DNA from 2 places in the Bilifractor sp. LCP21S3_A7 genome. Region 2 is predicted to be linked to the other one. Evidence: predicted binding sites of a transcription regulator. Region 2 holds the regulator's gene; the other holds the start of a gene.
The links. The regulator Rex, encoded in region 2, represses fermentation and respiration genes when NADH is low (regulators of the CRP and FNR family bind a similar motif). The targets are predictions, from matches to a motif close to ATTGTTAANTANTTAACAAT.
Positions count from the first base shown of each region.

Region 1 (16,027 bases), on a different contig from region 2:
TGTAAAGTTCTGCGGCTTCGTATCAAAAAGCATCTGCATCGCGAAGCTTGTGCCGAACTCCGGGATCCCGAGTGTGCCCAGCCTGATGCCATGAATCTGCTCCGGCTGAAGTCCCAGCGCGCTGAGATTCTGGAACAGACTCATGACCTTTGGCTCATCGAGAGGGATTTTTGTCGCGTCTTCTCCGGTCAGGTCCTCCAGCATACGGATCATTGTCGGATCATCGTGTCCGAGAATATCCAGCTTCAGAAGGTTTGAATCAATCGAATGATAATCAAAATGTGTGCTGACGATATCCGAATCCGGATCATCAGCGGGATGCTGCACCGGCGTAAAGGTATTGATGTCCCATCCCTGCGGCAGTACAACGATGCCGCCCGGATGCTGTCCGGTGGTTCTTCGTATTCCTACGCAGCCCTGTACGATCCGGTCGATCTCGCAGCTTCGCTTGTGTATGCCTTTTTCCTCATAGTAATTCTTCACAAATCCGAAGGCTGTCTTGTCCGCCAGCGTACCGATGGTCCCTGCCTTGAACGTCTGACCCGCGCCGAAGATAACCGCGGTGTACGCGTGTGCCTTCGTCTGATACTCTCCCGAAAAGTTAAGGTCGATGTCCGGCTCCTTGTTCCCCTTGAAGCCGAGGAAGGTTTCAAAAGGAATGTTGAAGCCCAGCTTATCCATGACTCTGCCGCAGACCGGACATTTCTTGTCCGGCATATCACATCCGGAGTACCCCATTTTGCGGTATTTCACAACATCCGGCGTATCGAATTCCACATGATAGTCGTGGTGACACAGATAATGGGGCGGCAGCGGATTTACCTCTGTGATTCCAGACATGGTTGCCACAAAGGATGACCCGACAGAACCTCTCGATCCTACGAGATATCCGTCCTCATTGCATTTCCACACCAGCTTCTGAGCGATGATGTACATCACGGCATAACCGTTTGATATAATGGAGGTAAGCTCCCGCTCCAGTCTTGCCTGAACGATCTCCGGAAGATCCGGTCCGTAGATCTCATGCGCCCGGCGGTAGCAGATTGTGCGCAGCATCTCGTCAGAGTGCGGAATAACCGGAGGACATTTTTTCGGGTAAATCGGACTCATCCGCTCAATCATGTCACAGATTCTGTTCGTGTTGTCGATGACAACCTCCCTCGCCTTTTCTTCTCCGAGGTAAGCAAACTCGTCCATCATTTCTTCCGTGGTGCGAAGGTACAGCGGTGCCTGATTGTCCGCGTCCGCGAATTTCTTTCCGGCCATGATAATCCGCCGGTAAATCTCGTCCTGCGGATCCATGAAATGAACGTCGCAGGTAGCGACGACCGGCTTGTGAAACTGCTCTCCCAGCCGGATGATTTTCCGGTTGAGCTCCTGGAGATCCTCCTCACTGCTGACCGCCGGGTTTTTCTCGTCCTCAATGAGAAAACGATTGTTTCCGAGCGGCTGTATTTCAAGATAATCATAAAAGTTCACAATCTTCGCAATTTCCGTATCCGGCGCTCCCCTCAACAATGCCTGGTAGAGCTCTCCGGCCACACAGGCGGACCCGATGATCAGCCCCTCGCGGTGCTCCTGCACAAAGCTCTTGGGAAGCTTCGCCTGACGGTTAAAGTATTTCAGATGCGATTCGGATACACAGCGGTACAGATTTACTCTGCCCGCCTCGTTTTTTGCAAGAATGATCGCGTGGCTGGATTTCATCTTGCGGATTGCGTTCTGATTCACACTTCCTTCCCGGTTCAGCGAATCCAGGTCATTAATCCCCTGTTCGCGAAGCATCGCCACAAATTTCACAAAAATCCAGGCCGTACATTCGGCGTCATCCACGGCACGGTGATGATGTTCCAGAGAAACTCCCACCGCCTTGGCAACCGTATCCAGCTTGAAACGGGACAGGTTCGGCAGAAGGAGCTGTGCCATCGCCACTGTATCCACATAAGTGAATTCCCAGTCAATCTTCTGCCTCCGGCACTCCATCTTGATAAATCCGGTATCGAAATCCGCATTGTGGGCTACCAGAACAGCTCCTTTACAGAATTCACGAAACCTTGGAAGAATCACCTCAATCGGCGGCGCGTCCTGAACCATTTCATCCGTGATGCTGGTCAGCTCCGTGATCCGGAAAGGGATCGGGACTTCAGGGTTTACGAATTCCGAAAAACGGTCGACAACCTCCCCCTTCTCCACCCGTACCGCACCGATTTCGATGATCTTACATGTCAGGTTGGACAGACCGGTTGTCTCGATATCAAAAACCACGTAGCTGTCCTCAAGACTCTGTCCCCTGCTGTCGGTGGCAATTCCTTTCAGATCGTCCACCAGATACGCTTCCATGCCATAGATGACCTTAAAGGGTGCCCTGACCTTTTTCAGTTCATTCTTGTCCGCATCCGGATGTTCCTCGGCGTATTTTTTCTGATAAGACTCATCAATGGCCTCGAGGGCATGGTTTGCCTCGGGAAAGGCCTGAACCACCCCGTGGTCGGTGATCGCGATCGCCGGCATCCCCCAGTCGTACGCCCGCTGTACCAGCTTTGAGGCGTCTGTAATGCCGTCCATATCGCTCATCTTTGTGTGACAGTGCAGCTCCACGCGCTTCACCGGGCTGCTGTCATAGCGTCCCTTCCGGAAACTGACCGACTTCCGGATCCCGATCACCGTCGATACCGTCAATTCGTGCTCGTAGCTGTCCAGCATGATCCTGCCCTTCAGCTTGATGAATTTCCCCGCCTTCAGTTCTCCGGCAAGTTCCTCCTTCTGCGACTGCATAATAAAGATCTTTGCCTGGATGGTGTCCGTATCATCGGTGACCGCAAAAATCACGAGCGCCTTCTCATTTCTCAGATCACGCATGTCCATCGACAGAATCTGACCTCTGATGACAGCCTCCGAGGTTGTCTCATCGATCGACTCAATCGGAATGCTGTCCTCATCGAAATTTCTTCCGTAGATCAGATTCGGATCATCGTCCATCTTCAGACGGTCGCCAAAGCCGAATCCGCCTCGTCCGGATCTCCGTGAAAAACGTCCTTTTCCGCCGGTGCCCTGTCTGATGCCGAAACCGCCTCGCCCGGACGATGCCGGAGTTCCCCCGTCCGCCGGCTTTCCCGAAACAGCTGCAACATCCCTCTTCCCGGTCTCCGCACTCCCGTCTCCGTCCCCGGCAGTCTCCGCTATACCGTTCCTCTCCCGGCCTGCCCTGGAGTTCTCGAAAATATGCTTTGCCTGCGCCCGCATCTGCTGCGCGCTTCGCTTCAGATCCTCCGATTCCTTCACCGGATAAAATTCCGTCGCGATCTCTATCGGCAGTCCGCAGCGATACGTGAAAATATGGTCCAGAATACGGGTCAGTTCCGCGCAGCGCTCATGTCCGATCACAGAATCCTCCAGCCCGATCCGCATGAGGTTTTCCTCAGGGAAACTGATTTTCGCCGTCCGGAACAGGTATGCCAGAAAGATGTCCTTTTTCTTCAGCTCGTACAGAATGCTCGTGCGGTACACCTCCAGCATTTTCTCCGGATTATACTGTCTGGAAAGGCGGAATTTCTCTGTGACCTTCACCGAAAAAGAAGCATCCGAAAAAAGCTGGCGATGGATTTCCCTCTCCAGCTGATCGATATATTTTTTGTGAATCCACTGCGGGCTCTCCAGATAAATGTGCAGAACACCGCGCTTCCGGTTATAGGCAGCCTTTCTCACCACCGCAAACTGCAGATATTCCTCAAGCTCCCCCTCAAGCTCCAGATTTGGAAAAGCTTCTGTCAGCTTTCTGCTCTCCGGCGCCTCCGCATCTGCCGCACTTCCTGTTGAATTCTGCCGGATATCTGTTTCCTTCCGGATTCCCTTCTCTCCATGGATTTCAGTTTCCCTTTGCATTCCCTTTTCTTCCAGGATTCCAGTTCCCCCTTGCATTCCGTTTTCTCCTAGAATTTGCGTTTCACTCATCTGAGATCTGACTCTCCAATCACAATTCGGGATCCACCCAGTGTTCCAGCTCATCTCTGAGGGCATCGAGGAGCTGATTCTCCGGAACCTTACGGATGATTTCACCCCTGCGGATCAACAGTCCCTCGCCCTTTCCTCCGGCGATTCCCAGATCCGCCTCTCTCGCTTCCCCGGGTCCGTTTACAACGCATCCCATCACCGCCACCTTCAGATTCAGCGGATAGTTCTCTGTCATCTTTTCCACTTCATTTGCCAGATGGATCAGATCGATCTGCGTTCGTCCGCAGGTCGGACAGGATACCACCTCAATGCCTCCCTTCCGAAGTCCGAGCGTCCGAAGGATAAACTTTGCGGTCCGGATCTCCTCAAGAGGATCTCCCGTCAGCGATACACGGATGGTATCACCGATTCCCTGATACAGAATGATTCCAAGTCCGATCGCCGATTTCAGATTGCCGGAATAAAGTGTCCCGGCCTCGGTGATGCCCACATGAAGCGGGTGATCGGTCCTTTTCGATATCAACTCATGCGCCTTCGCGCACATCATGACATTCGACGACTTGATGCTGATGACGAGGTTATCATACCCCATGTTCTCAATGATGGCAGTCTGCTTCAACGCGCTTTCCACAAGCGCCTCAGCAGTTACACCTCCGTACTTCTCCAGCAGATCCTTCTCCAGAGAGCCGCTGTTAACTCCGACACGGATCGGAATTTTCCTCTCCTTCGCGCAGTCTACCACCGCGCGCACCCTGTCGGAGCTTCCGATATTCCCGGGATTGATACGTACCTTGTCCGCTCCGTGCTCCATCGCCGCAATCGCCAGCCGGTAATCAAAATGAATATCCGCAACAAGCGGTATCGTGATCTGCTTTTTTATCTCTGTGAGAGCCTCCGCGGCTTCCATCGTCGGAACCGTGCAGCGAATGATATCGCATCCCGCCTTTGTCAGCGCCCGGATCTGTGCAACCGTCGCTTCCACATCCTCCGTCCTCGTATTTGTCATGGACTGAATCAGGATCGGATTTCCACCGCCGATCACTCTGTCTCCGATGCGTACTGTCTTCGTCTTCATCATAAAATCCTTTCGTTTGCTGCAGCATCTGCCTCTGCCTTCTGCCCTCTACATTTCAGGAAACGCGGTGTGATACTTCCTGCGGTATTTTCGAAAAACAAACTCGATATCAAAGCAGGTCTGTTCCTCGCTTTCCTCTGCCAGTTCCCATTCCGGCATATAATCCAGATTTGGAAAATAACAGTCCGCCTGGTAAATCAAATTAACCCGCGTCGCCAGAACCTCATCACAGAATGGAAGCATCAGTTCATATACCGAGGTGCCTCCGATGATAAAGATCTCATCCGTATTATACTTCTTCAGCTCCTCTAAGAGTTCTCTTTTGCTCCGGACTACAACAGCACCTGCCGGATGAAAATTCGGATCTCTGGACAAAACAATGTTCACCCTTCCCTCCAGAGGCCGACCGCCCGGAAGTCCGTCGAAGGTTCTTCTTCCCATCACCACGACATGACCGATCGTCGTATCCCGAAAAAACTTCATATCAGAAGGGATGTTCACCAGAAGATGTCCCTGATTCCCGATTCCCCATTTCTGATCTGCACAAACAATCGCTTTCACTATCCAAACACCTCATCATTGTACAATCTCTTAAAAAACGCACACAGGATCGCCGTGCCTGACTGCGATTCGCTCTTTTCATAAACGAGATAAAACACGCTGCGCGAGTTTTATCTCGCTATCGCGACGCTCGCCGCACACGAATACTTCGCATTCGGCTGCGGCTCACTGTTCGCGTAAATAAAAAAAGACCTGTTTCTCACAGATCTTCTGCCGGCCGCAACGGTCAGATAACAAGGCTGCCATCCTGAAGATCCCCGCTGCTCCTGCAGGCATTTCCATTCAGCTTCTATTCTATAAATCGTTCCAAAGGTTGTCAACCGGAAGGCATACCTGCCATACATTTTTCAAATGGCAAACCGGACTTGCGCGCAAAGATACCATCATCAGGTTTGTCGCGGCATTCGCCCCACCGCTTCACACCTTGTGTGAGCGGATGAGGCTTTCTGCTCCGGCCGGATCAGGACCAGCTTGCTGCATTTTTATCCGAACAGATCTCAAACATCGTCTTGCCGGGATTCAGCATGATCTTATTGCCATTGCTGTCAAAATATTCAGTATTGTCATTCTGATCGGCTTTCTCCCATGTAATCGGAATCGCTTTTCCGTCTGTGAAGAATACGCCGGTCCCGGAGGTGAACAGATTCATATCGAGATGCACATTATCGTCCAGATGCCACTGACTGACATACTGTACGATGATGTTTTTGAACTTCAGCTGCTCACCCGTCTCCTGGTCTATGTGCTCCGAGCCGTACTCATACCGATAGTACTGCCGGTCCTCTGTATTGAACACAAAATAGGGATCATCGTACTTGAACGGAATGTGAACGGTATTCGCAACTTCTCCGCCGATGTCCGTATCCGCGGTATTAAACGCAAGATTCGGCGCGTAGCCCTCGGGGTAAGCCCTGTTATAGCCAAGGCTGTCTGCGTCACCTGTCAGAGAGGATCCTGCGACATAAACATTGTGAGGTGCCTTGCGGTCCTCCGAGCGGTAAAACCCGCCCGCAGTCATTCCATTGATGTCCTCCATGTTCTGAGAAGTGATCAGATCCTGTGCCTGCTGACTCCAGCCGTAATGAGAATAGACCGCCTCGTTATCCATCGCAAAATATACAAAATACGGGCGCGCACTTCTCACAGGTCCGATCTTCCCGATATTGGAAGGATCCTGGAACACTGCCATCAGACGTGTGATATTTCCCTCTACTTCAATTTCATACAAGAGGTCCGCCTGATTGATGCCGGATTGTGGCACCGCCGGCTGCAGGTTATTGATCATGATCGCTATCGGTCTTCTGGACCCTGCGGCAGTATCTATCGGTTCTCCGGTCAGGTAACTGTACATCTGCCCTTCCGGAAGTGTACTCTCCGACTTCGGAGCTTCCGTCGGAGTCTCCTCAGGCGTCGAAGTCGGTGTCGCAGAAGGCGTAACCGTCGGAGTGCCGGTCGGTGATGGCGTAGCGGTGACCAGTGCTACCGAGTCATCAACAGTTTCCGCCTTCCCGCACCCTGCGGCAAGCCCTGCGCCAATCGTCAGACATAACAAAGCCATAATATATTTCTTTCTCAATCGTTCAAATCCCCCAATTCCTGTCTTTGTAAGGATATCCTCCATCTCTGCAAAGATATCCTGATGCCAGTGTTGATGCTGTTATCTCTGCACCGATACCTTGCACGGACAGCCTCTGTACCAATGCCTCCTGCAGGCAGCTGCGTACCGCGCACAGCCAACAGCCAACAGCCAACAGCCAACAGCCAACAGCCAACAGCCAACAGCCAACAGCCAACAGCCAACAGCCAACAGCCAACAGCCAACAGCCAACAGCCAACAGCCAACAATCACATTATAGTTCATCACGCATGATATGGCAAGTTGTTCAAAGGATTGCCCTGTCATTTATATTTTATTATGCGTTTTTACTATTTTCGTTGACTGTTTCGTACAAAAACAGATATTTACTCACCTCCAGTACTCCAACCCGGATACTTTTTTATGCTTCATCTTTATCAAGCTGAGAGGTGCAGTGCGGACATCTTGTAGCCTCAAGCGGAATCTCAGACTTGCAATACGGGCAGATCTTAGTGACCGGTTTTTCCTCTTCCTTCTGCTTTCCGACAAGTTTGTCGGCGCCCTCATGCATTTTGTTGATCGTTTTAATTACCATGAACAGCACCAGCGCGATGAGCAGGAAATTGATAACGGCAGCAATAAATGTGCCAAGTCCAAGCACCGGTGCATCCTTTCCGGCGCCCATCGTAATATTCCACTGATCAAAGCTGATGCCGCCTGTTATCACAGAGATCAACGGCATAATGATATTGTTCACCAGCGCATTTACAATGGCGGTAAAAGCACTGCCAATGATAATGCCGACCGCCATATCCATGACATTGCCGCGCGAAATAAACGCCTTAAATTCCTTCATAAATCCCTTCATTGATTCTTCCTCCTCTGGGCTGTACCAGTTGTTTCTACCGGTGTTCTGCACGTACCGGTTTAATCTGATTATAATCAATTCTCCTGTGCCGCACAACGCAAAAAATAAACTCCTGTGGCAAGGCCACAGAGGCCTTGCACACAGGAGTTTACAATTGTCTATCAGAGCTGCGGACCAGCGGAAACCAGTGCCTTACCTGCTTCGTTACCCTCATATTTTGCAAAGTTCTTGATGAATCTCGCCGCAAGGTCCTTTGCCTTCTCATCCCAATCAGATGCAGAAGCATAGGTATCGCGAGGATCAAGAATGCTGCTGTCAACACCCGGAAGCTCTGTCGGTACCTCAAAATCGAAGTACGGGATCTTCTTTGTCGGTGCCTTCAGAACATCCCCGTTCAGGATGGCATCAATGATACCACGGGTATCCTTGATGGAGATACGTTTTCCGGTTCCGTTCCATCCGGTATTAACAAGATAAGCCTTTGCTCCGCTCTGCTCCATTCTCTTGACCAGTTCCTCTGCATATTTGGTCGGATGCAGTTCAAGGAATGCCTGTCCGAAGCACGCTGAGAAGGTCGGTGTCGGCTCAGTGATTCCACGCTCGGTTCCTGCAAGCTTTGCAGTGAATCCGGACAGGAAATAATATTTTGTCTGTTCCGGTGTCAGAATAGATACCGGCGGAAGAACTCCGAATGCATCGGCAGAAAGGAAGATGACATTCTGTGCTGCCGGGCCGTGAGAAATCGGCTTTACAATCTTCTCAATGTGATCGATCGGATAGGACACACGGGTGTTCTCTGTGACACTCTTGTCCGTGAAATCAATCTTTCCGTTCTTGTCTACCGTTACGTTCTCAAGAAGAGCATCTCTTCTGATTGCGTTATAGATATCCGGCTCAGAATCCTTGTCCAGGTTGATAACCTTTGCGTAGCATCCGCCCTCATAGTTGAATACTCCGTTGTCGTCCCAGCCGTGCTCATCATCACCGATCAGCAGACGCTTCGGATCAGTGGAAAGTGTCGTCTTGCCGGTTCCGGACAGGCCGAAGAATACAGCTGTGTTCTTGCCGTTCAGGTCTGTATTCGCGGAGCAATGCATGGATGCGATGCCCCTCAGCGGCATGAAGTAGTTCATCATAGAGAACATACCCTTCTTCATCTCTCCGCCGTACCAGGTATTGATAATAACCTGCTCCTTGGAGGTAACGTTGAAGACAACGGCTGTCTCGGAGTTCAGGCCAAGCTCTTTGTAATTCTCAACTTTTGCCTTGGATGCGTTGTAGACAACGAAATCCGGCTCAAAGTTTGCCTCTTCCTCAGCATTCGGCTTGATGAACATATTTCTTACGAAATGTGCCTGCCATGCAACTTCCATGATGAAACGGACAGCCATTCTGGTGTCCTTGTTCGCGCCGCAGAAACCATCAACGACATAGAGCTTCTTGTTGGAGAGCTCCTTCTTCGCGATTTCCTTAACTGCCTTCCATGCCTCAGGAGAAGCCGGATGGTTGTCATTCTTGTACTCGTCGGATGTCCACCATACTGTGTCCTTCGAGTTCTCATCCATAACGATGAATTTATCTTTAGGAGAACGTCCGGTGTAAATACCGGTCATAACATTAACCGCGCCGAGCTCAGTAACCTGACCCCTGTCATATCCGGTGAGTTCCGGCTTTGTCTCCTCCTCAAACAGCTTCTCATAGGATGGATTGTATACGATTTCTGTTGTTCCGGTAATGCCGTACTTTGTTAAATCTACGTTAGCCATTGAATTGCTTCCTCCTTTTACAGAAATACTCATGAATCACCCGGTATCTGGAAGTCGTTCCCAGGTTTCCCGCATCTTCCGCGTCTTCAGCAGAGCGGAACGATAAACAGCTTCTCCGATATCTGTGTGATCAAATATAACTGCGTAATCTTCTACGGAAATCATTTTACATGATTCCAACCTTAATGTCACCAACATTCGTCAAAACTGTGGTTTTCGACAAAAATTTGTCAATTGTATCCTGAAAAATACATTTTTTCACAATGAATACCTGCCGGTTGCTAAAATGCAAGCAACACAGCAATTCTGAAGCTGACGGCTTCATCCATATAACTGCCACCTTTGAGAATACCTCTTTTCCTTCATAATCAGGAAGGAATCGGGCTGCCGGATCGTTCCTGTCCTCTCAGGATAATCTTCGGTCCTCCGGTATGCTCTACATATTCCTTTGTCACCACAACCTCACTGATGTTGTCATCCTTTGGGATCTCATACATGATATCCAGCATAAAATCCTCAATAATTGCCCGAAGCGCACGGGCACCGGTATCTTTATCAAGGGCCTTCTTTGCAATGGAATGCAGCGCACCGTCGTCAAAGACAAGCTTCACCCCGTCAAGCGCAAGAAGCTTCTCATATTGCTTCAGTATCGCGTTTCTGGGCTCACGAAGAATCTTAACGAGCATATCCTCGGTGAGGCTCTCGAGAGAGAAAATAATCGGAAGCCTTCCAAGGAACTCCGGAATCATTCCGAAGGCCCGGAGATCTTCATTCGTTACCTTCTGCAGAATATCAGGGTCCTCTTCATACCGGTCCTTCAGTTCTGCCTGGAATCCCATGGACGATGTGCGGTTCAGGCGCTCCCGTATCACATCCTCGAGGTCCGGAAAGGCGCCGCCACAGATAAAGAGAATGTTCTTCGTGTTCACCGTCTCAAGAGGAACCATGGCGTTCTTGCTTGTGGCCCCTACCGGAACCTCTACCTCACTTCCCTCAAGAAGCTTCAGAAGGCCCTGCTGAACTGCCTCGCCGCTCACATCTCTCTGACTGGTATTTTTCTTTTTGGCAATTTTGTCGATCTCATCGATGAAAATGATGCCGTGCTCCGCGCGGTCCACATCATTGTCTGCCGCCGCGAGAAGCTTCGACACAACGCTTTCGATATCATCTCCGATATATCCGGCCTCTGTCAGACTCGTGGCATCCGTAATGGCCAAGGGCACATCCAGCAGTTTTGCCAGCGTCTGAACCAGATAAGTCTTTCCGGACCCGGTCGGACCGATCATCAGCATATTTGATTTCTCGATCTCTGTCCCGTCCTTCATCTGCTCCGGAGTCTGAAGAATTCTCTTGTAGTGGTTATACACTGCAACAGACATCACCTTCTTTGCATGCTCCTGACCGATGACATATTCATCCAGTTTAGCCTTAATGATATGCGGTCTCGGCACATCCTGCATTGTGAGCTTCTTTCTTGGTGTCTTCTGTTTTTCCTTCTTTTTATGGTCGCGGGCAGGCATGCCGAAACCAAGTCCGGACAAATCGATCATGCCGATGTTAGGCGGAAGCTTGCTCAGCATCTCATTCATTCCGGGATTCTGTATTGCCTCGAATCCCTTCTGCATGCAGTCCGTACAGATGTACATCCCGCCGGGCAGTTCGATCTGCTTCCCCGTGCTGCTTTCCGGACGATGACACATCATGCAGTAATGCCCGCTGTGACGTTTTTCTTCATCGTCCGTATCCTCTTCCCGCGTTTTCCATGTTCCGGCAGAAACGGATGTATTTTTTCCGTCCCCATTTACCTCGTCCGGAGTTTTTTTGTTCTGGCCCTTATCAGCCGCATCCCCTTCATCCGCATTCTTCTCCCCGGAATCCGGCACTTCCCGAAAATCTCCGTCAATAATATCCTTATCGTCAATCATAATTATCCTCTCAGTATCCGAAAATTTGTCCAAAGATATCTCCGCTGTTGTCGTTTCCGCCCGGCTCTGTTCCCGGCATACCCGAAGAATTGTTATCCTGTCCCTGGTCCTGCGAATCCGGATTCTGAATGCTGCTGATCGCATCACTTGTTCCCAGAGTTACCTTCACCGTCTGTTCCTTATAGGAGCTCCCGCTCGCCCGCTGTATCACAACCGGAACTTCCTCACCCGAAGAATAATACTTCAGCCGGTTTTCCAATTTGGAATATGAAGTAACACTCTTGCCGTCAAATTTTGTAATCACATCTCCCTTCCGGATTCCCGCCTGATCCGCAGGTCCTCCGGATACCACAGAGGTAACACAGACGCCCTCCGGCATGTTATAGATCTGTGAGTACTCGCTGGTGACATCTGCGCATGTGATTCCCAGATAGCCTCTCTCATCGTCATCCAGCCGTGTTCTGGTGTTCTCATTCATGAGATCCTCCAGAATCGGTTCCGCCTTTGCCATGGGGATTGCAAAACCCACATTATCTACAGAAGCCTGTGAGCCATTACCACTTCGCTTCGCCTCATTAATGCCGACCAGCTCTCCTTTCATATTCAGGAGCGCCCCTCCTGAATTTCCGGAGTTGATGGCAGCATCTGTCTGAATCAGGCCGTCTGAATTGAATGTATTTGTGCCATCAGACAGCTGAAGCGACCGGTTAAGCGCACTGACATATCCGCTTGTCACCGACTGGCCGTATCCGAGCGCATTTCCGATAGCCACCACCTGCTGACCCAGAACAAGCTTATCAGAATCCCCGACGGTTGCCACACGGATCTGACCCATTGTATCATCCGAGATATCCGAGAGTTTTACCGCAACCACTGCAAGATCATGATCCTCGTCAAATCCCTTGATCTGTGCGGAAATAACCGACTCATCCACAAACCCTACGGATACCTGCGTCGCGCCTTCTATCACATGATTATTTGTAGCGATCAGGAGCTCTGAATCATTTTCTCCGATAATAACGCCCGTGCCGGCTCCCTGGACCTGATATTTCTGTGTGCCTCCGAAAAAGCTCTGCATCTCTTCTACGGACATGGTAGAAATCGTCACTAGCGACGGCATAGCGGCCGATGCGACCTCAGCGACCGACATCTCCTGATCCTTGCCTGTAGACGCAATATCCGGCGTAAGCGCTGTCCCGGAAGAAGCCGTGACATTTTCCGTCTCATCCGAAGCATCCTTGCCGGAATGGTTCGGGGTATCTGTTTTTTCTCCTGCCGATGCTGATGAATAGACCGGATGGATCCGATTGCCGATATAATTAACGCCATAGGCAACCAGCCCCGCAATCAAACCGAACACCACTGCCATGGCTGCAACGCTTGCCCATTGTATGCCGCTGCGTCGGGGTCGTTTCACCCGGTGATCCTGATCAAGATTTTTCCGTGCTTTCCGGTCCCTTCGACTGCTCCCAGCCGAATAATCAGAATAGTCATTTCTGCCCCGGCCGGACCAGGGATCTCTCCATCCCTCCTCCTGATGAGCGTCGGCATCTTCTTCCCCTCTGTGCTGTTCTCCGTTTCCGGTATGGTCACTGTATCTCCAGTAATTTCCGTCACCTCCGCCGGACCAGGGATTATTTCCTGTCTGTTCCGATCCACCCTGCCGGAGTTTGGGATTCACCCAGCTGTAGGTCGTCTTCGCTTCCGCATCCCGATTTCCGCTCTTTTCCTTTTGAGACGAATCTGGTGTTCCGGTGTTCTCTTCCGATGACGAAACGGAATTTCTATCGTTGTGTATATCACTCATATGCAAGCTCCTCCGTTCTCAACGCCAGTATAGCGTGAAAGCCCATTGATATACGTATTTTACCCGTTATTTGTGTAAAATATGTGAAAACAGTAATCGAAACTGCGGTAATCCTCTGTGCTGCGAACACATACCGGATGGCCCTACTGATGTAGGAAATATGTGTGAGGCAATCATCTGCGTGTCGCATCAGCATAGCTTATTTACATGGTCTGCCCTCCACTTTATGCCATATTGGCACAGATGAAACCCCATGCACTTTGTCATGACATGCATGGCATAAGCTCCACCTTATGCCATATCGGCACAGATGAGACTCGCCGCATGTGCAGAGAATGCCCCGGCAGCCGTTTCCATACGGCTTTCCGGGGCATTCTTGTCACCTTCTGCTATGCATTTCTCATATCCATGCGCATCTGGATAATAGTATCAGGGTAACAGTATCTGTATAATCGATACGATTGCCTTCCATTAAACGCTAACAATCGATACGGTCACCTTCCATTATCCGCTTATATCCGTTTCTCATGCCCACGTCCAGCAGCATACCGGGCCATCGGCAGGCACCTTTACCTCTTCCGGAGAGGAACAGCCTCCGTTTCCTCCGAAAATACCTTTGCAACCGCATCCAGGGCCTCTTTCTCATCGCAGCCTCTGCAGCAAAGTACAACCTCATCTCCATCCTGCAGACCTGCCGCAAGCAGACTGAGTACACTTCTGGCATTTGCTGTGGAAAGACCTCCGTTGTATTCTAGAAGGATCTCGGATTGAAAACGGAGCGCCGTCTCGCTGATCCTGCCGGCGGGTCTCAGATGCAGCCCGTTTTTTCCTTTTATTACCATTGTTCTGCTGACCATTTCTGTTTCCTGCTGCATATATCTGCCGGGCACTTGCCGGAATGCTTTTCTCATGTGCTCATAACGGCTGCCTACGAACTGGTTCCGCCTTTATCACTCCCGGAAGAGGAGCTTGCTGTCGCCTTTTCCTTCAGATGTACCGGTATCGAAACCTCATCATCCAGCGATACTCCCGCCGGAAGCACAAACGATACATTTACGGCATAATCGCCTGTATCCTTGCCCTTGAGATCGATGGAAGCCTTGATGTCTGACGTCTTCAGATCATCGATCACAGATCCCGCTCCGTTCAGCCGCACCTGTATGCTGGTCTGGTCATACGAGATCGTCAGATCCGGATCCAGGTTGTTTGTAGCGATATCATCCACATCCAGCGTGAATTCCTTGGTTTCGTCCGAAAGAATCGTAACGGTTACCGTGACCGTCCCTGCCGTGCTCGATGCCAGCCGCAGACCGTCCGGAAGCACGTCACTGAGTTCAACTTCCGCCGTAACATCCGAGGAGGCATCTGACACAGATACATACCCCTCCGGAATCGTGATAATATTCCCGTTTGCCGCAAGCTGGTTCAGTGCGTCGTCTGTTCCAACCACGGTAATTGTCTCCGGTGTCGTGCTCACAGCCGTTACGTTATATCCCTCGGCCGGTTCTCCGGAGTACTCAACCTTCATCCCAACACCGGATTGCTTCTTCCACAAATCTACATATACCGAAACATCCGGCACACCGCCATCGAACGTCAGATCATCCTGAACTGTCTCCTGGGACAGCGCTTCGCCGTTCTTGTCCATGATCTCGAGCTCTGCCTTTCGGTTTCCATCCTGCGTCATGCCTGTGACGTCAATCTTGGCGACCACGCTGTCAATCTCATTGATGATGGATTCCGGTCCGTTGATCACTATTTTCTCCGGATTCGGAGTCGCGATTCCCACCTCGTAACTGGATCCCGGAACCGAACTTCCTGTGTCCACACTCACAGCGAATTCCTTGCTCGCGACATCTTCAATCGTAATCGGTATTGCCGTTCTGGACAGTGTCACATTTGAAGCCGAAATACCGGGAACAGTGACCGATAATGGAACCATGACAGGATCGCGGTCAAGATCAACAATCTGCGTCAGGTCGGCCGTAACGGTGATATTGTCCGCGGAGATTTTCTTCAGCTCCGACCGGTTTCCCTTCACATACACGGTAACTGTCTTGTACTGATCCTCGATCATGTAGATCTGTTTTCCGTTTGAGATGTACGATTCATTCGCCACCGTAATGTGAACACTGTAAGACTCTGTCTCCACAGGATCATTGATGTCCACTACCGAGTACCAGATGACAATCGCTATCAGTAATGCCAGCAGCTTGTATCCGATATTGGAACGCAGACTAGCTAGGATTCTTCGTATCACGGTTTCTGCGTCCCCCTTTCAGTATGCGGATTTTATCATTGTACAGCACCTGGACATCCTGCAGAACCTCGCGCAGCTGGCTCGGAGAAATCGCCGTGTGAAGCCGTCCATTCATGGCGTAGGATACGCTCCCGGTCTCCTCCGACACAATGATCGTCAGAGAATCTGTGATCTCGCTGATACCGACACCGGCGCGGTGTCTGGTACCGAGTTTTTTGCTCAGCTCCATATTGTCAGA
Region 1 covers NZ_JBQKGL010000016.1:23,133-39,159, forward strand. The annotation lists gene ACTQ1O_RS12840 (PolC-type DNA polymerase III) at 1-3,918, opposite strand, end outside; gene ispG (flavodoxin-dependent (E)-4-hydroxy-3-methylbut-2-enyl-diphosphate synthase) at 3,971-5,026, opposite strand; gene ACTQ1O_RS12850 (dihydrofolate reductase) at 5,075-5,587, opposite strand; gene ACTQ1O_RS12855 (DUF3048 domain-containing protein) at 6,048-7,145, opposite strand; gene mscL (large conductance mechanosensitive channel protein MscL) at 7,585-8,031, opposite strand; gene pckA (phosphoenolpyruvate carboxykinase (ATP)) at 8,193-9,797, opposite strand; gene clpX (ATP-dependent Clp protease ATP-binding subunit ClpX) at 10,166-11,722, opposite strand; gene ACTQ1O_RS12875 (S1C family serine protease) at 11,733-13,529, opposite strand; gene ACTQ1O_RS12880 (HPr family phosphocarrier protein) at 14,099-14,386, opposite strand; gene ACTQ1O_RS12885 (CdaR family protein) at 14,458-15,789, opposite strand; gene cdaA (diadenylate cyclase CdaA) at 15,767-16,027, opposite strand, start outside.
Region 1: pckA (phosphoenolpyruvate carboxykinase (ATP)) is a predicted target of Rex. The motif match lies at 10,013-10,032, and genes of this name have one in related genera.

Region 2 (16,027 bases):
TCCTCGCGACGTGCCGGAAGCTCCTCCTCGGAACGGCGGTATACAATGTGTACCTCGGCACCGAGACGCAGTGCGGTTCTGGCAGCATCCATGGCAACATTTCCTCCGCCCACAACGACTACCTTTTTGCCCCTGTGGATCGGAGTGTAGTAATCGTCGCGATACGCCTTCATGAGGTTATTCCGGGTGAGGTACTCGTTTGCGGAGAATACGCCGAGCGCGGTTTCACCCGGGATATTCATGAAACGCGGAAGTCCTGCGCCGGAACCAATAAATACAGCCTCAAAGCCATCTTCGCCGAGAAGCTCGTCGACCTTCTCGGATTTGCCGATAACGACATTTGTATCGATCTTGACGCCAAGACTCTTTACGTTCTCGACTTCCTTCTCAACGACCTTGTCCTTAGGAAGACGGAATTCCGGGATTCCATAGGCAAGAACGCCGCCGGCCTTATGAAGTGCCTCAAAGATCGTGACATCATAGCCGAGCTTTGCGAGATCTCCGGCACAGGTCAGACCCGAAGGACCGGCTCCGATAATCGCAACCTTGTGGCCGTTCTTCTCCTTCGCGGGAGTCGGCTTGATTCCATTCTCCTTTGCCCAGTCCGCCGTAAATCTCTCAAGCTTTCCGATGGAAACCGCCTCACCCTTGATTCCGCGGATACATCTCTCCTCACACTGTGTCTCCTGAGGGCATACACGTCCGCAGACAGCCGGAAGAGAACTGGATTCACTGATGACATCATAGGCGTGCCGGAAGTCACCGTCCTTTACGCCGCTGATAAATGCCGGAATACTAATATGAACAGGGCAGCCTTCTACACATCTGGGCTTCTTGCAGTTCAGGCATCTGGTAGCCTCAGCCATCGCCTCTTCCTGATTATATCCAAGGCAGACCTCATCGAAGTTAGTGGCACGAACCTTGGGATCCTGCTCTCTGACAGGAACTTTCTTCAGCATATCAACTTCCATCACTTGTCACCTCCGCACATTCCGCAGCCGCCGTGATGGGTATCACCCTCCTGAGCCTTCAGGATCGCACGGCCTTCCTCTGTCTGATACATTCTGTTTCTCTGCATGGCCTGATCAAAATCGATGAGATGGCCGTCAAACTCCGGTCCGTCTACACACGCGAATTTGACCTCTCCGCCGACCATGACACGGCAGGCGCCGCACATGCCGGTTCCGTCGACCATGATCGGATTCATGCTGACTACTGTGTGGATGCCGAATTCCTTCGTCAGTTTGCATACGAACTTCATCATGATCATCGGTCCGATTGCAACGCACCAGTCGTAGTGCTTGCCCTCTTTTTCGATCAGATCCTGAAGACATACGGTGACCATACCCTTGCGCTGATAGGAACCATCGTCTGTGGTGATGTAAAGGTTGCATACGGATTTGAATTCATCCTCAAGGATGACAAGATCTTTATTCTTGGCGCCGATAATGACATCCGCGGTCACGCCGTGCTCATGGAGCCATTTAACCTGCGGATATACCGGTGCGGTGCCGACACCGCCGGCGATGAAGACAATGCTTCTCTTCTTGAGCTCTTCAATCGGCGTGTCGATCAGATCGGACGGACGTCCGAGCGGTCCGACAAAATCTTCGAAGGAATCGCCTGCTGTAAGCTCGGCCATTCTCCGTGTGGAGTTTCCGATTGGCTGAAATACGATAGTAATCGTTCCGTTTTCCCGGTCGTAATCACAGATAGTCAGAGGAATACGCTCTCCTACTTCATCAACCTTGGCAATGATGAACTGCCCGGGCTGACAATGCTTTGCTACCATTGGCGCCTTAACTACCATACGGTAGATATTTGCGGCCAGGTTGTCTGCAGACAAAATCTTATACATGTTGTCCTCCTGATATAAAATATATTCGCGCAATTCAAGTATATCATGATTCTTCATATACAATGATATCGTGACCACGCATCCTCACGGAAAACAGAAGCTTTCCGTAATGATCGGTATTAGATCATCTGAATCGGGATGCATCCGGAACGCCGTCGAAATGCATCAGAAGCAGATTCTGTAATAGTTTACCATAAATCAGAAACTTTGTGGAACTTTTTTCATAATTTAGTGTATAAGCTCTTCGAAAACGCAGACAGGATCGTCACACGCGAAGCGTGTGTAAGAGACTGGATGCGATTTCGAAGGCAACAGGTATGAGCACGAAGTGACGCGCAAGCGGCACGAAAGTGCGCATACCTGTTGGATTGCGGGAGTGCGAAGCACGGAGCAATCCGCAGCTTATACAAATTGTGGGGCCCCGCATGCGGGGCATAGGTGTTAAGAGGAAAAGCTCTTTGAAAACGCAGACAGGCCGCCTGTCGCGAAGCGTGTGTAAGAGACTGGATGCGTTTTCGAAGGCAACAGGTATGAGCACGAAGTGACGCGCAAGCGGCACGAAAGTGCGCATACCTGTTGGATTGCGGGAGTGCGAAGCACGGAGCAATCCGCAGCCAGGCCGGCTCAGTTCGTGTTCTCTTCGGCAGCTTTATCGCTCTCCTTTCCGGTACTTTCAGAACCGGTCTGTTCCCTGTTCTCCGAGTTTGCGGAGGAGGTTGATGAAGAAGCTTCCGGAGTCGGTGTGGCAGTTGGTGTTGCCGCTTCCGTTGGTGTCGGTGTGGCTACCGTCTCCGAATTATAGACATTAGCCGGGTTGTAGGTGTTGCTTGCCTCCTGTGTCGGTGTGGCAGTCGGTGTCGGCGTTGCTGTCGGGGTAACAACTGAGTAAATATAGGTTGCGGATGCCACCTTTCCGAGTTTTCCGTCCTTGCTGCACAGCACCGCGTAGAAGATATGTTCCCCCTGACGCATACTCACTGGTTTGGTATACTTATTGCTGCTTTTGGTCGGTGTCTGGTCAAAGGCATAGTAACATGTATAACCATCCGGAACCGTAACCGTAATATGGGTGACATCAGTGTTTGTGTCATTGCCGGAGGAAGACGAAACCGATTCGGTGCTGCTGCTCTTCCCCTTCAGGTGCGTATAGGTACCTGATTCCGGTGTGATCTTCGGAGCGGAAGGGGTATCGAGCTCGATGCTGAATTCCTGGCTGGAAGTCTCACTGGTGAGCCCCTTGTCCGTGACAACGATTGCCTTGACCGTTGTGGTTCCCTCCTTCAGTTTAAAGGAGCCGGTATACCTGGAAGATGAGAGATCCGGCTTGGAATCATCCGTCGTGTAGTAGATGGTTCCGTTGTCAGAGGACTCGATCGTAATGGTCTGGATATCATTGTAGGTACCGCCTTCAGGGGTGATGGTCGGCGCCTTCGGAAGGTAATTCTCATATTTCGCCAGTACCTTCTTGTTTTTGCAGTTCTTCAGCAGGGTGCGTATCGCGTCCGAGTTCCTGTCGGCGGTATATAATTTGATCAGAAGATCATATGCTCTGGTATAGTCGCCGTTTCCGGAAATCAGCTTCTCCAGAACAGATTCTGCGTCACTGTTTTTCTTCTGGGCAGCATAGATTTCTGCCTCCAGATAAAGCCCGTCGTCATTGTCAGCGTCGATTTTCAGAGCCTTTGTGATATAAGACAGGGCATCGTCATAATCGCCGATTTCATAGGAGCTCTGTGCTTTTTCATACTGATAGGCAAAGGACCCGTGCTGTTTGCTGAGATGAAGCGATACCGATGTTATGATGACAGCGGCAACAGCCGCGGCAATCAGCACAATCAGCAGGAGGATCTTGCGGCGGATCTGCTGTTTACGTTTTTCGATCGCCTGTTCCCGTTCCATCTCTTCACGGCGTCTCTGTTCTTCATCCTCTTTTCTTTTTTTGTCTTCCTGAATCTTGCTTTCAATCGTGACATAGTCAGGCACGAGCTGTACCTCGTGTCCGCATACGGGGCAGATCAGTTCATCATCCGGAAATTGTGCGCCACAGTTTGTGCAAGTCCTCATTGATCAATTCTCCTCCAGGTAATTCTCAAATTGTTCCATCGACATCAAGACTTTGCGTGGTTTTGTTCCTTCTTCTTCTCCGACGACACCGGCATCACAGAGCTGATCCATGATCCTGGCAGCGCGGTTGAATCCGATCCGGAATGCCCGCTGAAGCATACCGATCGAAGCTTTATCCTTTTCAATAATCAGTTTTCCGGCATCCGTGAAATAGGAATCCGTGTCCATCGCGTCTCCGCTTGGACTGACAGATCCGGCGGCGTTTTTGTCGATTGCCTTCTGAATCTGCATCATGTTCTCCTGTGTAAAGTGCAGGACCTTGTGGTTCTCCTTTAAATAATTGACTACGTTTGCGATCTCTTCATCCGTCAGAAAAGCACCCTGAATACGGGCGGGCTTCTGGTAGCCCTGCGGGTAAAAGAGCATATCACCCTTTCCGAGAAGCTTCTCCGCGCCATTCATGTCAATGATTGTTCGGGAATCAACACCCGAGGTTACGGAAAGAGCAATTCTCGAAGGCATATTTGCCTTGATCAGTCCGGTAATGACATTGACGGAAGGACGCTGGGTCGCGATGATCAGATGAATGCCACAGGCACGGGCCAGCTGAGCCAGCCGGCAGATCGCATCCTCCACCTCATTCTGCGCGACCATCATAAGGTCCGCAAGCTCGTCCACAACGATTACGATACGGAACATCTTCTTCGGCTTTTTACCGTTTTCATCCGGCGGCATCGCTTCTACCTTTTCATTGTATCCCCTCAGATCGCGCACGCCCATCTCCGCGAACTTCTGGTAGCGGTCCGTCATCTCTGAGACGGCCCAGTTCAGAGCGCCCGCAGCCTTCTTCGGGTCTGTGACGACCGGGATCAACAGATGCGGTATCCCGTTGTATACGGAAAGCTCAACGACCTTCGGATCAATCATGATGAATTTCACCTCATCCGGTCTGGATTTGTAGAGGATGCTCATGATGAAGGTGTTGATACAGACCGATTTACCGGAACCGGTGGCTCCGGCGATCAGCAGGTGCGGCATCTTCGCGATGTCGGCGATAACCGGCTGTCCGGCGATGTCCTTTCCGACACAGATCGCGAGCTTTGATTTGGCTTTCTGGAAAGCCTCGGATTCCAGAAGCTCCCGCATGCTGACTGTAGTATTTGTCTTGTTCGGGACTTCGATTCCAATCGCGGCCTTGCCGGGAATCGGGGCTTCAATCCGCACATCGGTGGCGGCCAGGTTCAGTTTGATATCGTCCTGAAGACTCAGGATCTTGCTGACCTTCACGCCCATTTGCGGGGTCAGCTCATACTGTGTGACGGTCGGGCCACAGCTGATGTGGTTGATGGTGACTTCCACGCCGAAATTATGAAGTGTCTGCTGGAGCTTTGCGGCTGTCGCCTTAAGATGCTCGTTCGAGTCGCCTCTCTGATTGGGCTTCGGAGGATTGAGCAGATCAATGGGGGGAAAAACATATTCCTCCGCGATTTCTTCCTCTTGTTCCGGGACCTGGATTTCTTCTGCGCCGCCTGCGGAGGTCCTTGCCTTTCGGCCGCTCTTCTCTTGAGAGGTATTTATCTCCTCAGGTTCTGCGTGCTCTTCCGGATTTACGTGCTCCTTCAGAACTCCGTTCTCCTTCGAATGGGTCTTCTGTTCTGTCTGTTCTCTTTCGTTTTTGGCAGAACCGGTATCAACAGCCGTGCCGCGTGATGGTCTGCCCGCGGCTTCATCGAAATGGTTTTCCTGACCGGCGGATGGCAGAAGAGACTCTCCTTCCGGTGCGGAGGAAGCTTCCATTCTGCCTGTTCCATTGCTGATGATGTCATCCGGAATTGCCTCAGGTGTAATCAGAAAATCATCTTCCAGGTTATCTTCGTCTTCAATAATCTCCCCGGTCTCAGGATCAAAGGAATGGTCCGATTTATATCTGTCCTTGCTGCTGTTATTGCTGCTTTTATTGGTATTGTCATCTGTTTTACGGATGGCCTTGTTATTGGTTTTGCTGTCTCCGCTGACGGTATTGCTGCTGTCCGGCGTCTGAGCGGTCTGCAGTTCCGAGATGATCGGCGCAAGAGAAGCCGCGTCAATGGTTGTCTTTGATACGGGCGTAGATAGCTTCGCAGCGGAATCCGTATCTCTGTCAGGATGTGGAATCGTCTGAGGTTCGACACGGCGGGCCATACGGGTTGTCTCCTCGGCCGCAGCCTGTCGTTCTCTGGTCTTCATGCGAAGCGCCGCCTCCCGCTCCTTTTTCGCGATCGCCGCATCTCTTCTTTCCTGACGGATCAGCCGGCGCTCTTCTCTCTCCTGTTCACGAATGTCGCGGGTGTCATAGAGATAGTCGCTGCGGTCACGTATGAGCGAAAAAAGAGATTTTTGCGTAAGAAGAAGCGCAAAGATTACCAGCGCCAGGATCACAATGACATAGGCACCGATCATACCGAAGCCCTTTCCGAACAGCAGAACCAGTATTCCTCCGATGATTCCGCCTCCGGTGTGGTATCTGGAACACTCGCGGAAGATCTGCGCGGGTCCGGTACTCTTCTCATATCCGCTGAGGATCAGCTGCGCAAAAGCACAGATAAAGATATACAGTCCCGACAGCGAGATTACCCTTCGAGTGACATCCGGAGAAGCTGTGTTTGCCATCAGGAAAATCACCAGATAGAGAAGCAGAAAAGGAAAAATATATGCAGTGATTCCAAAAAGGCCGAATGCCAGCGATGCCAGAGCGGATCCGACCGGACCGGCGAGACCGATACAGGAAAGAAACAGAAGAATGCTGATGCCGAGAGTCAGGAGAATCCCGACGTCACGTCTGATTTCTGTTTCACGCTTCGCTTTGGCTTTCGTGGAATAACCGGATGTCCGGTATTGTGATGTGGACCCGCCGGATGTTCTTCCGGAGGAACGCCGTCTGGAGGAACCCGTTCCTGAAGTGCCCTTTCCAGAGGAACTTCTTCCGTACGCGCTTCCTCCGGAGGATCTGCCCGACGAAATGGAAGTTCTGGATGATTTCAGCTTCCCCGTCGCTGAAGTCTTCCGGACTCTGCTTTTTGCGGAAACGCCGGACGCGGTTTCCTGTCTCCCCTTACTACGTGCCAATGATTACACTCCTCTTATCATTTGTCTCAGTGCAGGTATGCAATGATGGATAATACGCCTGCCGCCAGACAATAAACTGCAAAAAAACGATTTAAATTTCTGTTCAATAACCGGATTGTATAACGGAGTACCAGGTATCCGGCCGCTGCAGCGACAAGTATCCCTGCGATACACGGTCCAATGCCGACGGTCTTCCCGACAGATACCGGCGAAGGTCCCTCAAGAATCAGTCCTCCCAGAATCGACGGAATGCTGATCAGCATGGCATACCGGATCGTGTATTTTCTGGAAAAACCAGCGAGACTGCATCCTGCCATGATCATGCCGATTCTGGACACCCCGGGAACCGCTGATATTCCCTGAAATGCGCCGATGATTAAGGCGTCGGAATACTTCGTGCCTTTCGGTTTCTTCTTCCGGTCATCCGAGAACGAGGATACCATCAGCATCAGTGCGGTAACCATAAATCCCATGGCGGTGATCAGAAGATTCCGGGCGCCGATTTCGGCGAAACGACGAAGAATCAGGGCAATCAGAAATGTCGGAATCATGGAAACCGCCATATACACCACAAGTCTGCGGTAAGCGGATTTCAGCATCGGACGGTATTCTCCATCCTCCGGATGTCCAAAGTTTTGCACATAGGTGATCAGATTGAATATGCCGTCCCGGATGAGACCGGTGAGCGCGTTCCACAGACGGAGAAGATCATCCTTCAGAACGAGGCACACCGCTGCCAGAGTTCCGATATGCATCAGCGTCAGAAACTTCAGCGAAAGCCCGGTGCTGATTCCCATAAAACTGCCGGCCAGCACCAGATGTCCGGAGCTGCTGACAGGAAGAAAGGATGCAATACCCTGAATGCACCCCAGAATCATCGCCTGTAGAATAGACATCGTTTACTCCTTATTTGTTCAGAGTTATAAGAAACCGGTCCGAAAAATATCTGCAGGTCGGGACCGGTTTGTGATCATATCAGTTCAATTACTCCTCGTCGAGCTCTCCGTCGAGGTTGGTGTACACATTCTGAACGTCATCGCTTTCATCCAGAAGATCCAGAATCCTCTGAAGCATCTTGCGGTCATTCTCATCCGTCAGCGCAGTCTTTGTCTGCGGAAGCATGACGACATCTGCCTCAGACATGACAATGCCCTTTTTCTCGAGAGCTTCCCGAACCGCAGAGAAATCATTCGGAGCAGTCAGGATCTCATAGTAATCTTCCTCTTCATTGAAATCTTCCGCGCCGCAGTCAAGAGCGAGCATCATAAGATCATCTGCGGAACCATCATAATCCTCTTTGCTGACGATGATCTGTCCCTTCTCATCAAACATAAAGGAAACACATCCGGGTGTTCCGACATTTCCGTTTCCCTTTGAAAATGCGCTTCTGACATCTGCTGCCGTGCGGTTCTTATTGTCTGTAAGTGTCTGGACGATTACGGCAACTCCGCCGGGACCGTAGCCTTCATAGGTGATGTGCTCATAGTTGTCCGCGTTCGCGGCACCTGCAGCCTTTTCAATACCGCGCTTAATGGTATCGTTCGGCATGTTGTTGGCCTTGGCTTTTGCGATTACATCACGAAGCTTGCTGTTGTTGTCCGGATCCGGTCCGCCCTCTTTCACGGCAATCACGATTTCACGGCCGATGATGGTAAAAATCTTACCCTTAGCCGCGTCGTTCTTCTCCTTCTTGTGCTTGATGTTCGCAAACTTTGAATGTCCTGACATAAAATTTCACTCCTCATTAAATTGTAAATAGTATATGAATTCAGCGCCGGATACGGTAACCGGCCATGCTGTATACAACACCACAAGCTGTATACAAAGTCCGGCGGTTTTCATAACTCGCGCTAATTTTAACATTACTTTAAAAATATATCACTGAATGGATGGATCGTCAACCGGCTGCAAAGAGAGTCAAGGCGGCTGCAAAGAGAGTCAAATCGGCTCAAAGCAGATACAAAGAGAGTCAAAGCAGCAAAGAAGCAGAAAATTTCAGAGCTCTGTCTCCCTTTGAGGTGACAGCGGAAAAGGCGCGGCGCCGGTTCATCAGAGAAATTCGTGGATGAATTCGAGAATGTTTCCGGCAGTCGCGGAGGCCTCTGAATATTTCTCGGATGCCCGCTCTCCGCATTTTCCGTGAATGTAGACTCCGAGTGCGGCAGCGACACCGGTATAATCTCCGTGCTGCGCGGTCAGACCGGCAATGATTCCGGTCAGGACATCTCCGCTCCCGGCTGTGGAAAGTGCGCTGTTGCCGGACCGGTTCAGGAAGCAGCTGCCATTCGGGAGCGCTGTGATGGTTGCGGCGTCCTTCAGAACCACCGTGTTGCGGACCTCCTCGGCAGCATGCCTTGCGATGCTGACGGCAGATGACTTGATATCCGAAGGCGCGATGCCGGTCAGACGGCTCATTTCACCAACGTGTGGTGTGAAAACGGAGGGAAAGCGGATTTCCCGAAGGAGGTCGCTGTGCGCCGCGATGAGATTCAGCGCGTCAGCGTCAAAAACTGCAGGTATTTTTCTTTCCTGATTCAGACGAAGGAATTCCCGCATAAGAGAAAGCGCCGTATCGCCGGTTCCAAGTCCGGGACCGATCAGTACAGTATCCGCCCATTTCATATCCGCTGCAAGCTGTGGAAAGTCTTTTGCACCATCCCGGTATGTGGAAATGAGAGCTTCCGGGAACATTGCGCAGATCGGAGTGCGGTTATTTTCTTCTGTAAAGATTTTCACCATTCCGACACCGGTCAGAAGTGCGGCCTTTGCGGAAAGATATGCCGCCCCGCAGATATTCCGTGATCCGGCGATGACGAGGATCTTCCGGAAGGTTCCCTTGTTGCCGGATTCATCACGCTTCGGGAGATAATCAAGATCACTGTGTTCGATGGTATACAGCTGGCAGGCTTTTGTGATCTTTCTGGAAAGCGGAATACCGATTTGCTTTACCTTGACCTTTCCGGCACAGGCTGCTCCGGGATAGATGTAGAGCCCGGCCTTTCCGGTTGTGAAGGTGACGGTGAGATCCGCCCGGACAGCCGTCCCCATGATCATGCCGGAGTCGGTGTTGACACCGGACGGCATATCGACAGCGGCGACAGGAAGCTCGGAATGATTGATCCGGTCAATGAGTTCGGCATAGATTCCGGTGATGTCACGCTTGAGCCCGATTCCGAAGAGAGCGTCTATGATAAGAGAATAATCCTCCGGATGGAAATCCGCCAGCTCCTCGCCAGGCATCCTGCGTGCGCGGATGACCGGAATCGGAAAACCCTCGATGATATGAAGCTGCTGTTTCAGCTGTTCGCTGAATTTTTCCTCCGGTCCGGCAAGAAAAACCGTGCAGCTGTATCCCTCCTCGCAGAGAATGCGGGCAACGGCGACTCCGTCTCCGCCGTTGTTTCCCGTTCCGCAGACGACGAGGACCCGATCCATATCATACTGCCGTTTTTCAATTTCTGATGCACAGGCAAGTGCCGCCCGCTCCATGAGGACCATGGAAGGCATCCCCGCCGCGACAGCGCTTCGGTCTGCGTCCTGATGCTGCCTTGCACTCAAGATCAGTTTCATTCTGTATCCTCCCTTTCTGCTGAAGGACAGCGCAATTCATGAGATCCAATAACCGTTCTCTTCTCTGCCCCAATTTATGTGATCCGATAATGTTTCTCTTTTCTGTTCCAAAAAGAGCCCCCATCTACGCGAGGGGCTCTTGTATCGTCTTGTATCGGCAGGTGTCTACTTCTCTTCGAGTGTCTTGAGGTTGTAGGACAGCCGCATCAGACTTTCGGACAGATGAACATTCTGAACAGCCACATTCTTCGGCACCACAAGGTTCAGATCGGTGTGCGCAAAATTCCAGATGGCGTGAATGCCGTTTTCGATCAACATCTTGCTCACCTCAATGGCATACTCCTTCGGAAGTGTCAGCGTCGCGATTTCGACATCATTCTCCCGGAGAAAGGCCGGAATCTCGTCCGTCATACGGATTGGAACACCCCGGATGACCTTGCCCTTCAATTCGGGATTATTGTCGAAGAGCCCGATGATACGGAAACTGTTCTTCTCAAAGTTCGTGTAATTCGCGAGAGCCTGTCCCAGATGCCCGACACCGATAATAATAATATTGTGTATGCGGTCCAGTCCGAGAATTTTGGCAATCTCCTCCCGAAGATACTGCACATTATAACCGTAGCCCTGCTGCCCGAAACCGCCGAAATTATTCAGATCCTGCCGGATCTGAGAGGCGGTCACCTTCATCTGCTGACTGAGTTCACCGGAAGAAATCCGCTCAACGCCGGCCTCCTGCAGTTCACCGAGATACCGGTAATAACGGGGCAGCCTCTTGATAACGGCTTTCGAAATCTCTTTCTGACTCATATAAGAAAACCTCCTTGAAGCTACTACCATTATATGTAATTGTCTAATTTTTGTCAAAGTATTTCTCTTTTTCCTGCCGCCCTTGCTTTGTCGTTTTTTTTCGGTATAATTGGAAGGTAAATGCTCCGCCAGAGAGGCGGCGGGACGCAAACAGGAAAAGCAACGAATGTGTGAGGTGGACAGATATGATTCTCTCCTGTCAGAATATCAGCAAGACATTTGGATCAGAGGAAATCCTAAAGGATATTTCCTTTCATATTGAAGAAAGGGACAAGGCCGCTCTGATCGGTGTGAACGGAGCGGGCAAATCGACGCTGCTCCGGATCATTACCGGGGCTCTCAGCCCGGACACCGGAGAAGTCACCGTCACGCACGGCAAGACCATGGGATATCTGACGCAGTATCAGGACATGGAATCAGACGAGACGATCTATCAGGAGGTCCGGAAGGCAAAGCAGGACATCCTTGATATGGAGCAGCGCCTGCGGGAGATGGAGCGCCGGATGGACACAGTCACCGGCGAAGAGGCCGTTTCGCTGATGAATCGCTATACAGAGCTGATGCATGAGTTTGAGCTCCAGAACGGATATGCGGCGGAGAGCGAGATCACAGGCGTCCTGAAGGGACTCGGATTTGAGGAAAAAGATTTTGACCGCCGTCTGGGCTCCCTCTCCGGAGGTCAGAAGACACGGGTCGTTCTGGGAAAGCTCCTGCTGACAAAGCCGGATATCCTGCTTCTCGATGAGCCGACCAACCACCTGGATCTCTCCTCCATCGAGTGGCTGGAGAATTTTCTCATCAATTATCCGGGAACCGTGCTCATCGTCTCTCATGACCGGTATTTCCTGAACCGCATCGTCACGCGGGTTATCGAGATCGAAAACGGCAGATCGATGAGCTTCGAGGGAAATTATAACGAATACAGCCGGAAGAAATCGATCGTGCGCAAGGCGCAGTACAACGCGTGGGCGAAGCAGCAGGCTGAAATCCGTCATCAGGAAGCGGTCATCACGAAGCTGAAGCAGTTTAACCGGGAGAAGTCCATCAAGCGCGCGGAATCCAGAGAAAAAATGCTCGATAAAATGGAGGTACTGGAAAAACCGCAGGAAGTCAGCGCGGATATGCGCATTGAGCTGAAGCCGAGGACGGAAAGCGGCAAGGATGTGCTCACTGTGACCGGTCTGTCCAAGTCTTTTCCGGGACTCCTTCTCTTCCGGAATCAGTCCTTTGAGATCAAGCGTGGAGAACGGGTCGCAATCATCGGTGACAACGGAACCGGAAAGTCCACGATTCTGAAGATGATCAACGGCCTTCTGACACCGGATGAGGGAAAAATCGCACTCGGTTCCAAGGTCCATATCGGGTATTACGATCAGGAGCAGCAGCTGCTTGACCCGGAGAAGACGATCTTTCAGCAGATCGCAGACGACTACCCCTCTCTGACCGAAACAGAGATCCGCAATGTCCTCGCTGCCTTCCTGTTTACCGGCGATGATGTGTACAAAAAGATCTCTTCGATCAGTGGCGGCGAGCGCGGGCGTGTGTCCCTGGCCAGACTGATGCTCTCGGAGGCAAATTTTCTGATTCTGGACGAGCCGACGAACCACCTGGACATCATCTCCAAGGAGATACTGGAAGATGCCCTGAATGAGTATACCGGAACGGTGCTCTATGTGAGCCACGACCGTTATTTCATCAATCAGACGGCGACCCGCATTCTGGAGCTGACCAATCATACTCTGGTCAACTATATCGGCAACTACGATTATTACATGGAGAAAAAAGAAGAGCTGACGCGTGCCTATGCCTCCTCTCCCGCGTCTGACGGCGCGGGCGGAAAGAATTCCGGCGCGGCAGGGACAGCGTCTCTCTCCTCTTCCGGCTCCGAATCAGGAGTCTGCGGATCAGCGCCAGCCGGACAGACCGCCGCAGATGGAAATCCTGCGGCAGCCACGGATTCCTCCGGCTCCGGAAAACTGGACTGGAAAGCACAGAAGGAAGAACAGGCGAGACTTCGAAAAAAGGAAAACCGGATCCGTAAAATTGAAGAGGAAATCGAGAAACTGGAGGCGAGGAACAAGGAAATCGACGAAGAATTTCTGAAACCGGAGACCGGAACGGACCTGCAGAAATGCCAGGAACTCGCGAAGGAACAGAACGCGAACAACGACAGGCTTCAGGAACTCTATGAAGACTGGGAGACAGCTTCCGACGAAGAATGACCGGAACGAATTAATTCTATAATGGCCGGAATGAAAATATGATTGCAAAATACAGGAACAGCCGCTGTGCAGAGCTATGCACAGCGGCTGTTCCTGTATTTTCCGTGTAAGTATTTACAGCATGGAGTCCAGTGTGTCGCGGATGGCGAGGATGAAATCCTCAGAATTCAGCGTCTTCACATTCGGAAGTGTTGTGATTCTCGCGAGATCTCCGGTCATTTTTCCGGACTCAATGGTGGTGATGGTTGCCTTCTCAAGCTTATCCGCAAAATCAACAAGCTCCGGGAGCTTGTCCAGCTCTCCCCGTTTGCGAAGAGCGCCGCTCCATGCGAAGATAGTGGCTACGGAGTTCGTCGAAGTCTCCTCGCCGCGCAGATGCTTGTAATAATGTCTCTGAACGGTTCCGTGAGCAGCCTCGTACTCAAAATATCCGTGCGGGGATACCAGAACAGAGGTCATCATCGCGAGGGAACCGAAGGCGGAGGACAGCATATCACTCATGACATCTCCGTCGTAGTTTTTGCAGGCCCAGATGAATCCGCCCTCCGATTTCATGATTCGGGCAACCGCGTCATCGATCAGTGTATAGAAGTAGGTGATGCCGCAGGCCTCGAATTTTTCCTTGTAGTCGTTGTCATAGATCTCCTGGAAGATATCCTTGAAGCGGTGATCATAGGTCTTGGAAATCGTGTCCTTTGTGGCAAACCAGAGATCTTCCTTTCTGGAGAGGGCATAATCAAAGCAGCTTCTGGCAAAGCTTGTGATGGAATCATCCAGGTTATGTGTGCCCTGTACGACACCCGGTCCGTCAAATTTGTGAACCAGCTCTGTCTTCGTGATTTCTCCGTCGTCGGAGGTATACACCAGTTCAACCTTACCTGCCTTCGGAACACGAATCTCTACGTTGCGGTAGACATCTCCGTAAGCGTGACGGGCGATGGTGATCGGCTTTTTCCAGCAGCGGACTACCGGTTCAATTCCCTTTACGATAATCGGTGTGCGGAACACGGTGCCGTCCAGCATAGCACGGATGGTTCCGTTCGGGCTCTTCCACATCTCCTTGAGATTGTATTCCTTCACGCGCGCGGCATTTGGCGTGATGGTCGCGCATTTTACGGCAACGCCGTATTTTTTTGTCGCCTCGGCGGAATCTCTGGTGACCTGGTCGTTCGTCTCATCGCGGTGCTTCAGCCCGAGGTCATAGTACTCGGTCTTGAGATCGATATACGGAGTGAGCAGATCATCTTTGATCATCTGCCACAGGATCCGGGTCATCTCATCTCCGTTCATTTCAACGAGAGGCGTCTTCATCTGAATTTTTCCCATTATTCTGTACCTGCCTTCTATTTCGGATTCTTTCGCGATATTCTGCGGTCTGTCCCGGAATCATTGTCCGTGAAGATTCCTGACGGATCCTTCGTTATTACATGGACTTGATACGATCAATCGCCTCCACGGTCTTCTCATAGGTACCGAATGCCGTCAGGCGGAAGAAGTGTTCGCCGCTCGGGCCGAATCCGGAACCGGGTGTTCCGACGACATGAACATCTTCGAGAAGATGATCGAAGAAATCCCAGGAGGTCATGTGATCCGGGGTCTTGAGCCAGATGTACGGAGCGTTCACTCCGCCGTATACGGTGTATCCGGCATCCTTCAGTCCGTCATAGATGACACGGGCGTTCTTCTGATAGTAGCTCACCTGCGCGCGGATTTCCTTCTGCCCTTCCGGTGTGAAGACGACTGCGCCGGCCTTCTGAATGATGTAGGGAGCGCCGTTGTACTTGGTGCCGTGGCGTCTTGCCCAGAGATCGTGGAGAGAAACGCCGTCCGCGTCACGGAGATCCTTCGGAACAACGGTGAAGCCGAGACGTACGCCGGTGAAACCGGCATTTTTGGAAAAGCTGCGGATTTCGATGGCACAGGTCCTTGCTCCCTCACACTCATAGATCGAATGGGGAACATCCTTCTCTGTAATGTATGCCTCATAGGCGGCGTCGTAGAGGATGACGGCTCCGATCCGATTCGCGTAATCCACCCACTCCTGAAGCTGAGCCTTGCTGATGGTCATTCCGGTGGGATTGTTCGGATAGCAGAGGTAGATGATATCCGGATTTTCCTTCGGAAATTCCGGTGTGAAATTGTTGGCTTCGGTACAGGGCATATAGATGAAATTGGAGTATCTCTGCTCGGAAGGAATCCATTCGCCGGAGCGGCCTGCCATGACGTTTGAATCCACGTATACCGGGTATACCGGGTCGCAGACGGCAACCTTCGCGTCCTCACTGAAAATCTCCTGAATATTGCCGGAATCGCTCTTGGCTCCGTCCGACACAAAGATTTCATCCGCGCTGATCTCGCATCCTCTTCCCTTGTACTCATCAGCAATCGCGTCCCGGAGGAA
Region 2 covers NZ_JBQKGL010000003.1:221,370-237,396, forward strand. The annotation lists gene gltA (NADPH-dependent glutamate synthase) at 1-971, opposite strand, end outside; gene ACTQ1O_RS04135 (sulfide/dihydroorotate dehydrogenase-like FAD/NAD-binding protein) at 971-1,858, opposite strand; gene ACTQ1O_RS04140 (FN3 associated domain-containing protein) at 2,483-3,922, opposite strand; gene ACTQ1O_RS04145 (DNA translocase FtsK 4TM domain-containing protein) at 3,926-7,027, opposite strand; gene ACTQ1O_RS04150 (undecaprenyl-diphosphate phosphatase) at 7,054-7,923, opposite strand; gene ACTQ1O_RS04155 (YebC/PmpR family DNA-binding transcriptional regulator) at 8,012-8,755, opposite strand; gene ACTQ1O_RS04160 (NAD(P)H-hydrate dehydratase) at 9,077-10,597, opposite strand; gene ACTQ1O_RS04165 (redox-sensing transcriptional repressor Rex) at 10,763-11,404, opposite strand; gene abc-f (ribosomal protection-like ABC-F family protein) at 11,590-13,626, shown strand; gene ACTQ1O_RS04175 (NADP-dependent isocitrate dehydrogenase) at 13,741-14,952, opposite strand; gene ACTQ1O_RS04180 (LL-diaminopimelate aminotransferase) at 15,050-16,027, opposite strand, start outside.